Regions from separate parts of the Halomonas sp. McD50-4 genome, predicted to be linked through region 2. Evidence: predicted binding sites of a transcription regulator. Region 2 holds the regulator's gene; the other holds the start of a gene.
The links. The regulator FNR, encoded in region 2, switches genes on or off when oxygen is low (the NO sensors DNR and NnrR bind a similar motif). The targets are predictions, from matches to a motif close to TTGATNTANATCAA.

Region 1 (3,413 bases), on a different contig from region 2:
GTTGGTGATTTCAAATTTAACCACCTCCCCAGCCGCCAGTTCTAGCTCTTCAGGGTCGAACCACATATCGCCAGCCTCAAGGCTGATCGTGCGGTCAACGTCAGCCTCGGTTAGGCCATTGTCACCACTGCCTTGGCCGGGCGAAGCCCATGCCGCACTCGTTATCAAACTGAGTGAAAGGGCAAACAAAGACGTTGTTAAGGAGATGTTGCGCATGGTCATTTACCTCAGAGGTTATTGTCACTTGTTCTTTATACGGCGTTAACCTGAAACGAGCCTGAACCTAACGTAAAAATATGGCCTGCTACCCAAAAGCATTTCTAACATGATGATGGATCCTGCCCCCCCTGATTAGAGTCAACGCTGCAGCAATGACTTTTCGTCTTGTTGGTGCAATTGCCTATGGCAGCCTCCGCCTAAACCTCAGCGTAAGGCCCATAAGAAGGAGACCGTTAATTTCGAGCTCTGGAACGGCTCAACAAGGTGGTTGACCTGTTAGTCACCCATTCGGTGATGACACTCTTGTCAGCACTGCCGTGATCAACAAGATAACCGCGACCAGCACCATCTCCAGTGCAATACTTCTCTGTAACCGTCCTGGGGCTGTTGCGTCGCCGCTCTCAAAGGCCGGCACAAGCCGCCACTTGTTCGCGGCAGCAAATAACAGTAGCGCCGCCACAATCAATACCTTGCCGATCAAGAACTGTCCATATGCCGTGGTGAGCAGGGGTGTGAGACCGCCTGTTAGCAGCGTGGCCAAAGTGACGCCCGCCAGTACCAACACGCCAACTCCGCCCATGGCGATTTTCCCGAAACGGGTCAGAATGTGGGCGGTATTGTCCTGGTTGTGACCCCGTCCAACTAAATGGAACAGCGGCCAAAGCGAGGCCACCCAAAATGCTGCCGCCATCAGGTGAACGATCAGCAAGCCAGCCAGAACGAGGCGTGGGGTGTTTACTGTATGCCCCACCTGCACGAATGCCAGCATCACCAATAAAACGCCTACTAGGCTCACGCTGTTGGCTGTTTTCGAGTGCGCTAAGTTATTAAGCTGAATCGCCTGAACCAGCAGCAAGCCAGCTACCGCCAGCATTAGCCGGCCCCCGGACGCACCCTCAAACACGATTCCGAGCAGCATTGGGTTGGTTGCAGCAGATATATTGCCGCCCCCAAGGTAACCAGCTTCTAAAGGCCACTGGAACAGAATCAGAATGACCCCCGCCCAGGCAGCAAAGACGCCCATGCGGGCGACGCGCCTCCGGTCGTGATCAGGGAGTCGGGGAAACGCTAGACGAAACAACACGGCCCCCGTCGCGACTAGGGCACTAAGGTAAACCCCAGCCGCCACGAGAATCATCGCGACGGTCCAGACGTCGAGGCTATTTACGGAGAACCACCAGGCCACGGGTCAGGGCTCGACCGAGAAGTTAAAACCGTCGGACATCATGTGCCCGTCATCCGATAGGCCACGCCAGCGCACCTGGTAATCCCCAGCCGAAAGAGTGTCACTGGGCTTTACGAAGTAGCGATCGACCTGTTCACTGCCTGGCTGACCATCAAGAGGAACGTGGCCGTCCGGGCCTGCCACTTCAAACTGGGTGATGCGCATCATGCCACCAAACTCGATGCCAATCTCTGCTGGGGAATCCTGAATGGTGACGCCATCCTTAGGCGAAGTGCTTGCGGCCCCTTCATGGGCCAGCACTGGGATTGCTAGCGACAGCAACAGCGTTGCTAAGGAAGCGTGAATGATAGGGAGCGAACTCGTCTTCTTTTGCATACCGTATCCTTATGTTTTTCAGGGTTGAATGGATATTGTTACTTCATCGCGGAGGCGCTAAAACTGATTCGGTTGAGCCTTCTTACATCGTTCATTTTCCCTGTTTGGCGAACAAGGCGCATGGCGTCGTATGAATCTTCAAAGAAATGTGTAGGTGTTATAGCGTGCCAACCTGAAGCAGGGCTGAAAATGGCGGAAAAAATGATCTGTGACAACACTTAGGTATTGGGATCGGTTTCTCCTTTACCTTTGGGCCACCTATAGGTTGTAGGCTTATAACGAAAGCTAACTCCGCCTTCTTCCATTTTTAATGGATAAGGCGATGTCTCGACCAGCAACATGATAAGAGGAAATATCATGGTTAAGCACAAGATGATCTTTGTCATTGGTCTGGCTGCAAGCCTCAGTGTCCCCAGCAGCGCCATCTTCGCTCAAGGTATGAGCCAAGGCGCCCAAGGTCAGGGCAATATGATGGACGGCCAAGTCGGTATGGGTTCGGGCATGATGATGGGCAGTCAAGAAGGCATGTACCCAGGAATGATGATGGGAGGGCAAAGCGGGATGATGCCTTGTCCAATGATGGAAGGCATGGGGAGTATGTTCGGCATTGGCGGTATGCTCGACGAGCAGCAGATGAGTACCATGCGTGAGATGCGCCAAGAACACCGCGCGGCCCAGCTTGAGCGGATGGGCGAATTGATGAACCTGCGCGACGACATGATGCAAACCATGCAGACTGAACGCCCTGAACCAGAGGAAATAAAGGCGCTGCATGCTCAAATGGCCAACCTTCATGGCGATATGATGGCTGATAACGTGCGCATGCATAATCAGATGCAGGACTTACTGACCGATGAGCAGCGTGAACAGATGAGAGGAAGCATGCCCAGCCACCATGGCCCGCAATAAGCCTTGGCGATTGCCTCTTTTTTTAGGAGTGATGGCATGATGAACGCGGAATGTTTTGCTTTTATGGGGTCAATGGGGTGGCTAGGCTGGTTGATGCCCCTGGCCATGCTGTTATTAATTGGCTTGGCGATCGCTTCGCTGGCAAAATACCTCTTCAGTCGTTCACGCTAAGGAGTTGAAAATAATGCAACATATGAGCACCAAGCTTTTACTCTCTGGTTCCATGCTGCTTGGGGCGGTCTCCGCCCAGGCGGCGTTACCGCCAGAGGCAACATTGTATAAAAACCCCCAGTGCGGCTGCTGTGACGCTTATGCACGCCATCTTGAAGAGCTCGGCGTAGAAGTGACGATTATTGACGATGTAGAGCTGGGTGATATTAAGCAGCAGGCAGGCGTGCCCTATGGCCTGGGTTCATGCCATACCATTGAGATGGGCGAGTATTGGATCGAAGGCCACGTTCCAATGGAAGCCGTGCAGGCGCTGTTTGAGGAACAACCCGATATTGACGGTATCGGTTTGGCGGGTATGCCCATTGGCACACCGGGTATGCCGGGGCCACAAGAAAGCCCTTACAATGTGTACACGTTTACAGGCCAGGAAGATGAGCCATTTATGACCCTTTAGTAGGGTGATAAAAGCTCGCCTGCTGTCTGCACGCCGTTCTAACGGACTCTTGTAGTACAGCAGGCGCATTCAAGTCATACATTACTAAAACGAAAGCGC
Region 2 (3,413 bases):
CCGAAACGCTTCGTCAGGTCATCGAGCTGGGACCAGCACGATTATCGGTCTTCAACTACGCCCACATGCCAGCCCGCTTTGCGCCCCAGCGACGTATCCAGTTGGCCGACCTGCCCAGCGCCGATGAAAAGCTGGCCATGCTGCACACCACTATCGAGATGCTCACCCAGGCGGGCTATGTGCATATTGGCATGGACCACTTTGCACGCCCCGACGACAGCTTGGCCCAGGCGCAGCGCAACGGCACGCTGCAGCGTAATTTTCAAGGCTACTCCAGCCACGCCGAGTGCGATTTGATCGGTTTGGGCGTATCCGCCATTTCTCGGGTCGACGATATTTACGCCCAAAACCCTACTCAGCTCGCCCACTATGAAGCCGCCTTGGATGAAGGTAGGCTGGCAACGATAAAAGGACTACGCTTAAATAAGGATGACCTAATAAGAAGAGACGTCATCGAGCGGTTCATGTGCGATATGGCCATTGATCTCGACGCGATCGGTCAGCGTTGGCATATCGATGCGGCAGACTACTTTGCCACTGCCTTCGAGCGACTGGCGATCGCCGAACGGGATGGCCTCGTACAGCGTGAGGGCCTTCGGCTGAGCGCCACGCCGATCGGGCGATTGCTCATTCGGCATTTGGCCATGGCCTTCGACACTCACTTACAACGTCAGGATGGTCAGCGCTACTCGAAGATCGTGTGAGCGCCTTGAGCCGCCTGCCCCCTGTGCCTATGATGGCGAAAGAAGAAGGGAGACTCCTATGCCATATCCTGCCAGCCAACGACGTTCACTGCTGCAAGAGGCGCGCTGCCAGACGTGTAGTCTAAGCTCGCTGTGCTTACCGCTCGCCTTGGAGCTCGAGGATATGAGCCAGTTCGATGCGATCATTCGCCGCCGCTCGCCGTTGAAGAAAGGCGAACCCCTGTTCCGCCAAGGGGACGCTTTCACCAGTGTCTATGCGGTGCGCTCGGGTAGCTTGAAGCAGGTCACCAGCGAAGGCAACGGCCATGACCAGCTCACCAATTTCTTTCTACCCAGCGAACTAGTGGGTTTGGACGGCATCGACGAAGAGCACTACCCCGGCACGGTGATGGCTCTGGAAACGACGACGGTGTGCGAAATTCCGTTCGACCGCCTGGACTCGCTCTCCGAGGAGCTGCCCGAGCTGCGCGGCCAGCTCTATCGCAGCATGAGTAAAGAACTGCGCGACGATCGGCGAATGATGCGTCTACTGTCGCGTAAGACCGCGGATCAGCGGCTGGCGAGCTTTTTGATTACGCTCTCTGATCGCTTCCGGCGGCGGGGCTACTCGCCATACAGCTTCCGCCTATCCATGTCCCGGGCCGATATGGGTAACTACCTGGGCCTAGCGGTCGAAACGGTCAGCCGCATTCTTAGCCGCTTTCAGCAGCAGGAGGTCGTGGCCGTCTCAGGGCGCGAGGTCAATATTTTGGACATGCAGCGCCTCATTACCCTGGCAGAAGAGGAGGCGCCAACGATCACACGTTGAAGGCTTGGATGCGTCCTTCCATCAAGGCCGCCTGCTTGGCTTCGAGACCGGCAAAGTCGAATAGCTCGCGATCGGCAAGCTGCGAGGGTGCCACGTTGGTGACTGCTTTGAACATGCTCTCCAAGCGCCCAGGATGCTTCTTGTCCCACTCCGCCAACATCTCTTTGACGATTTGTCGCTGCATGTTCGGCTGCGACCCACACAAATTACAGGGAATGATGGGAAACGCCATCTGCCGCGAAAACTCAGCAATATCCGCCTCTTTACAGTAGGCCAGCGGGCGGATCACGATGTTTTTACCGTCATCCGAGAGCAGTTTCGGCGGCATGGCTTTTAGCGTACCGCCGAAGAACATGTTCAGAAACAGCGTTTCTAGAATGTCTTCGCGATGGTGGCCGAGGGCAATCTTGTTCGCGCCGATCTCTTCGGCAAACCCATACAGCGAGCCGCGGCGCAAGCGCGAGCAGAGCGCGCAGGTGGTTTTACCCTCCGGGGTTTTCTCCTTTACCACCGAGTAGGTGTCACGCTCGAGAATGTGATACTCCACCCCCAGCTTATCCAAATACTGGGGCAAGACGTGCTCTGGGAAACCAGGCTGTTTTTGGTCCATGTTGACCGCCACCAGCGAAAAATCGACCGGCGCGTTGCGTTGCAAGTTGCGCAAAATCTCCAGCATCGTGTAGCTATCTTTGCCGCCGGAGAGGCACACCATGACCCGATCGCCATCCTCGATCATGTTGTAATCGATGATCGCGTTTCCCACTTCGCGCCGCAGGCGTTTTTGCAACTTGTTGAATTCACGCTTCTGCTTGGCATCCTGCAGCTCGTGCTGCGTGGCGGTAGGCTCGTCAGACGCGCTGTCTGACAAAGTAGGGTCAAAGTAGTCAGGTGATAACATGGTCGTCGCACTGCCGGTGGGTAAAGGAGCAGTATGTATTCTAACAACACTCCGAAGCTCTACCCAATACAAACCCTAGGCGGTCAGGGCGATCTCGCGCTGCAAACGTAGATACAGAAGTGCACTCGCGGTGGCTTCGCTGGTCACGCTAGGCCAGATCAGCCGTGGCAGCCGCCAACGGGTCAGCGCCTCGCCAAGCGATTCGAGGGTATCGACCTGCGGATGCAGCCGCCGTAGCTGTCGCCCGTGCAACTTGGCAACGTCGACCTGGGCGTTGGGTAAACCGAACCCCAATACGCGTTTGAATAGCCCGTTGAGCGGCTCGATCGTGCGCTCTAACTGCCAACCAACGAGCGGCCGATTCTCGATGAATTCGGCCAGCTCTGTCAGGCATTCGATATCTGGGGAGCGCGGGGTATCCGTCGCGTGTAACTGCTGATGGCGGCGCAGGGTGGCAGACACTGGCACGGGAGATTCTGACAGTGTGGCCCACCAGATACGGCTAGTGTGCACACGCCGCGGACTGAGCACGACGGCCGCCACGCTGACGACATTGGGCTGACCGTCACTCACCTGGCAGGCCATCGCGACGGACTCCTCGCCCATGTACGGCTGAAATAGCCACGCGTAGGGCGAATCGGCCCATCGGCGTCGATCGCTTTCCCGCTGCAGCAGCGTTCTTAACGAGCCGCTCAGCAGCGTCATGTGTCGATCTAACAAGCGCATTCCGCTCACGAATACTCCAAATGATAGCGGTGGGAAAGGCGCTGCTTGAAGTCCTTCACAATGTGGAGGGCTTCTCGCAGCAGGTCTCGCTCCAGCGAAGAGAGCTCTTGCACTACGACCCGGTTAGTGCGCTTGGCGTGGGCGCTATCCAGCTCCTGAAGCTGCTGACGCAGGCGCAGCTCGGTGAACAGTGCCAGCGCCTCACCCACATCGTCGGCAAAGCGTCGATCCAGACGCCCGTCGGTGGCCAGATCATCCAAACGATCCAGCGTCGAAG

Region 1: a site for FNR is predicted at 1,982-1,995, ahead of MHM85_RS18015 (copper resistance CopC family protein). Genes of this name have one in related genera too.

Annotation. Positions count from the first base shown of each region.
Region 1 is NZ_JAKRFG010000025.1:5,254-8,666, forward strand. It holds gene MHM85_RS18005 (plastocyanin/azurin family copper-binding protein) at 1-216, opposite strand, end outside; gene MHM85_RS18010 (CopD family protein) at 500-1,243, opposite strand; gene MHM85_RS18015 (copper resistance CopC family protein) at 1,409-1,780, opposite strand; gene MHM85_RS18020 (Spy/CpxP family protein refolding chaperone) at 2,138-2,689, shown strand; gene MHM85_RS18460 (hypothetical protein) at 2,726-2,860, shown strand; gene MHM85_RS18025 (DUF411 domain-containing protein) at 2,874-3,314, shown strand.
Region 2 is NZ_JAKRFG010000009.1:21,114-24,526, forward strand. It holds gene hemN (oxygen-independent coproporphyrinogen III oxidase) at 1-704, shown strand, start outside; gene fnr (fumarate/nitrate reduction transcriptional regulator Fnr) at 763-1,512, shown strand; gene ttcA (tRNA 2-thiocytidine(32) synthetase TtcA) at 1,502-2,410, opposite strand; gene MHM85_RS11860 (DNA polymerase III subunit epsilon) at 2,486-3,136, opposite strand; gene MHM85_RS11865 (putative nucleotidyltransferase substrate binding domain-containing protein) at 3,142-3,413, opposite strand, start outside.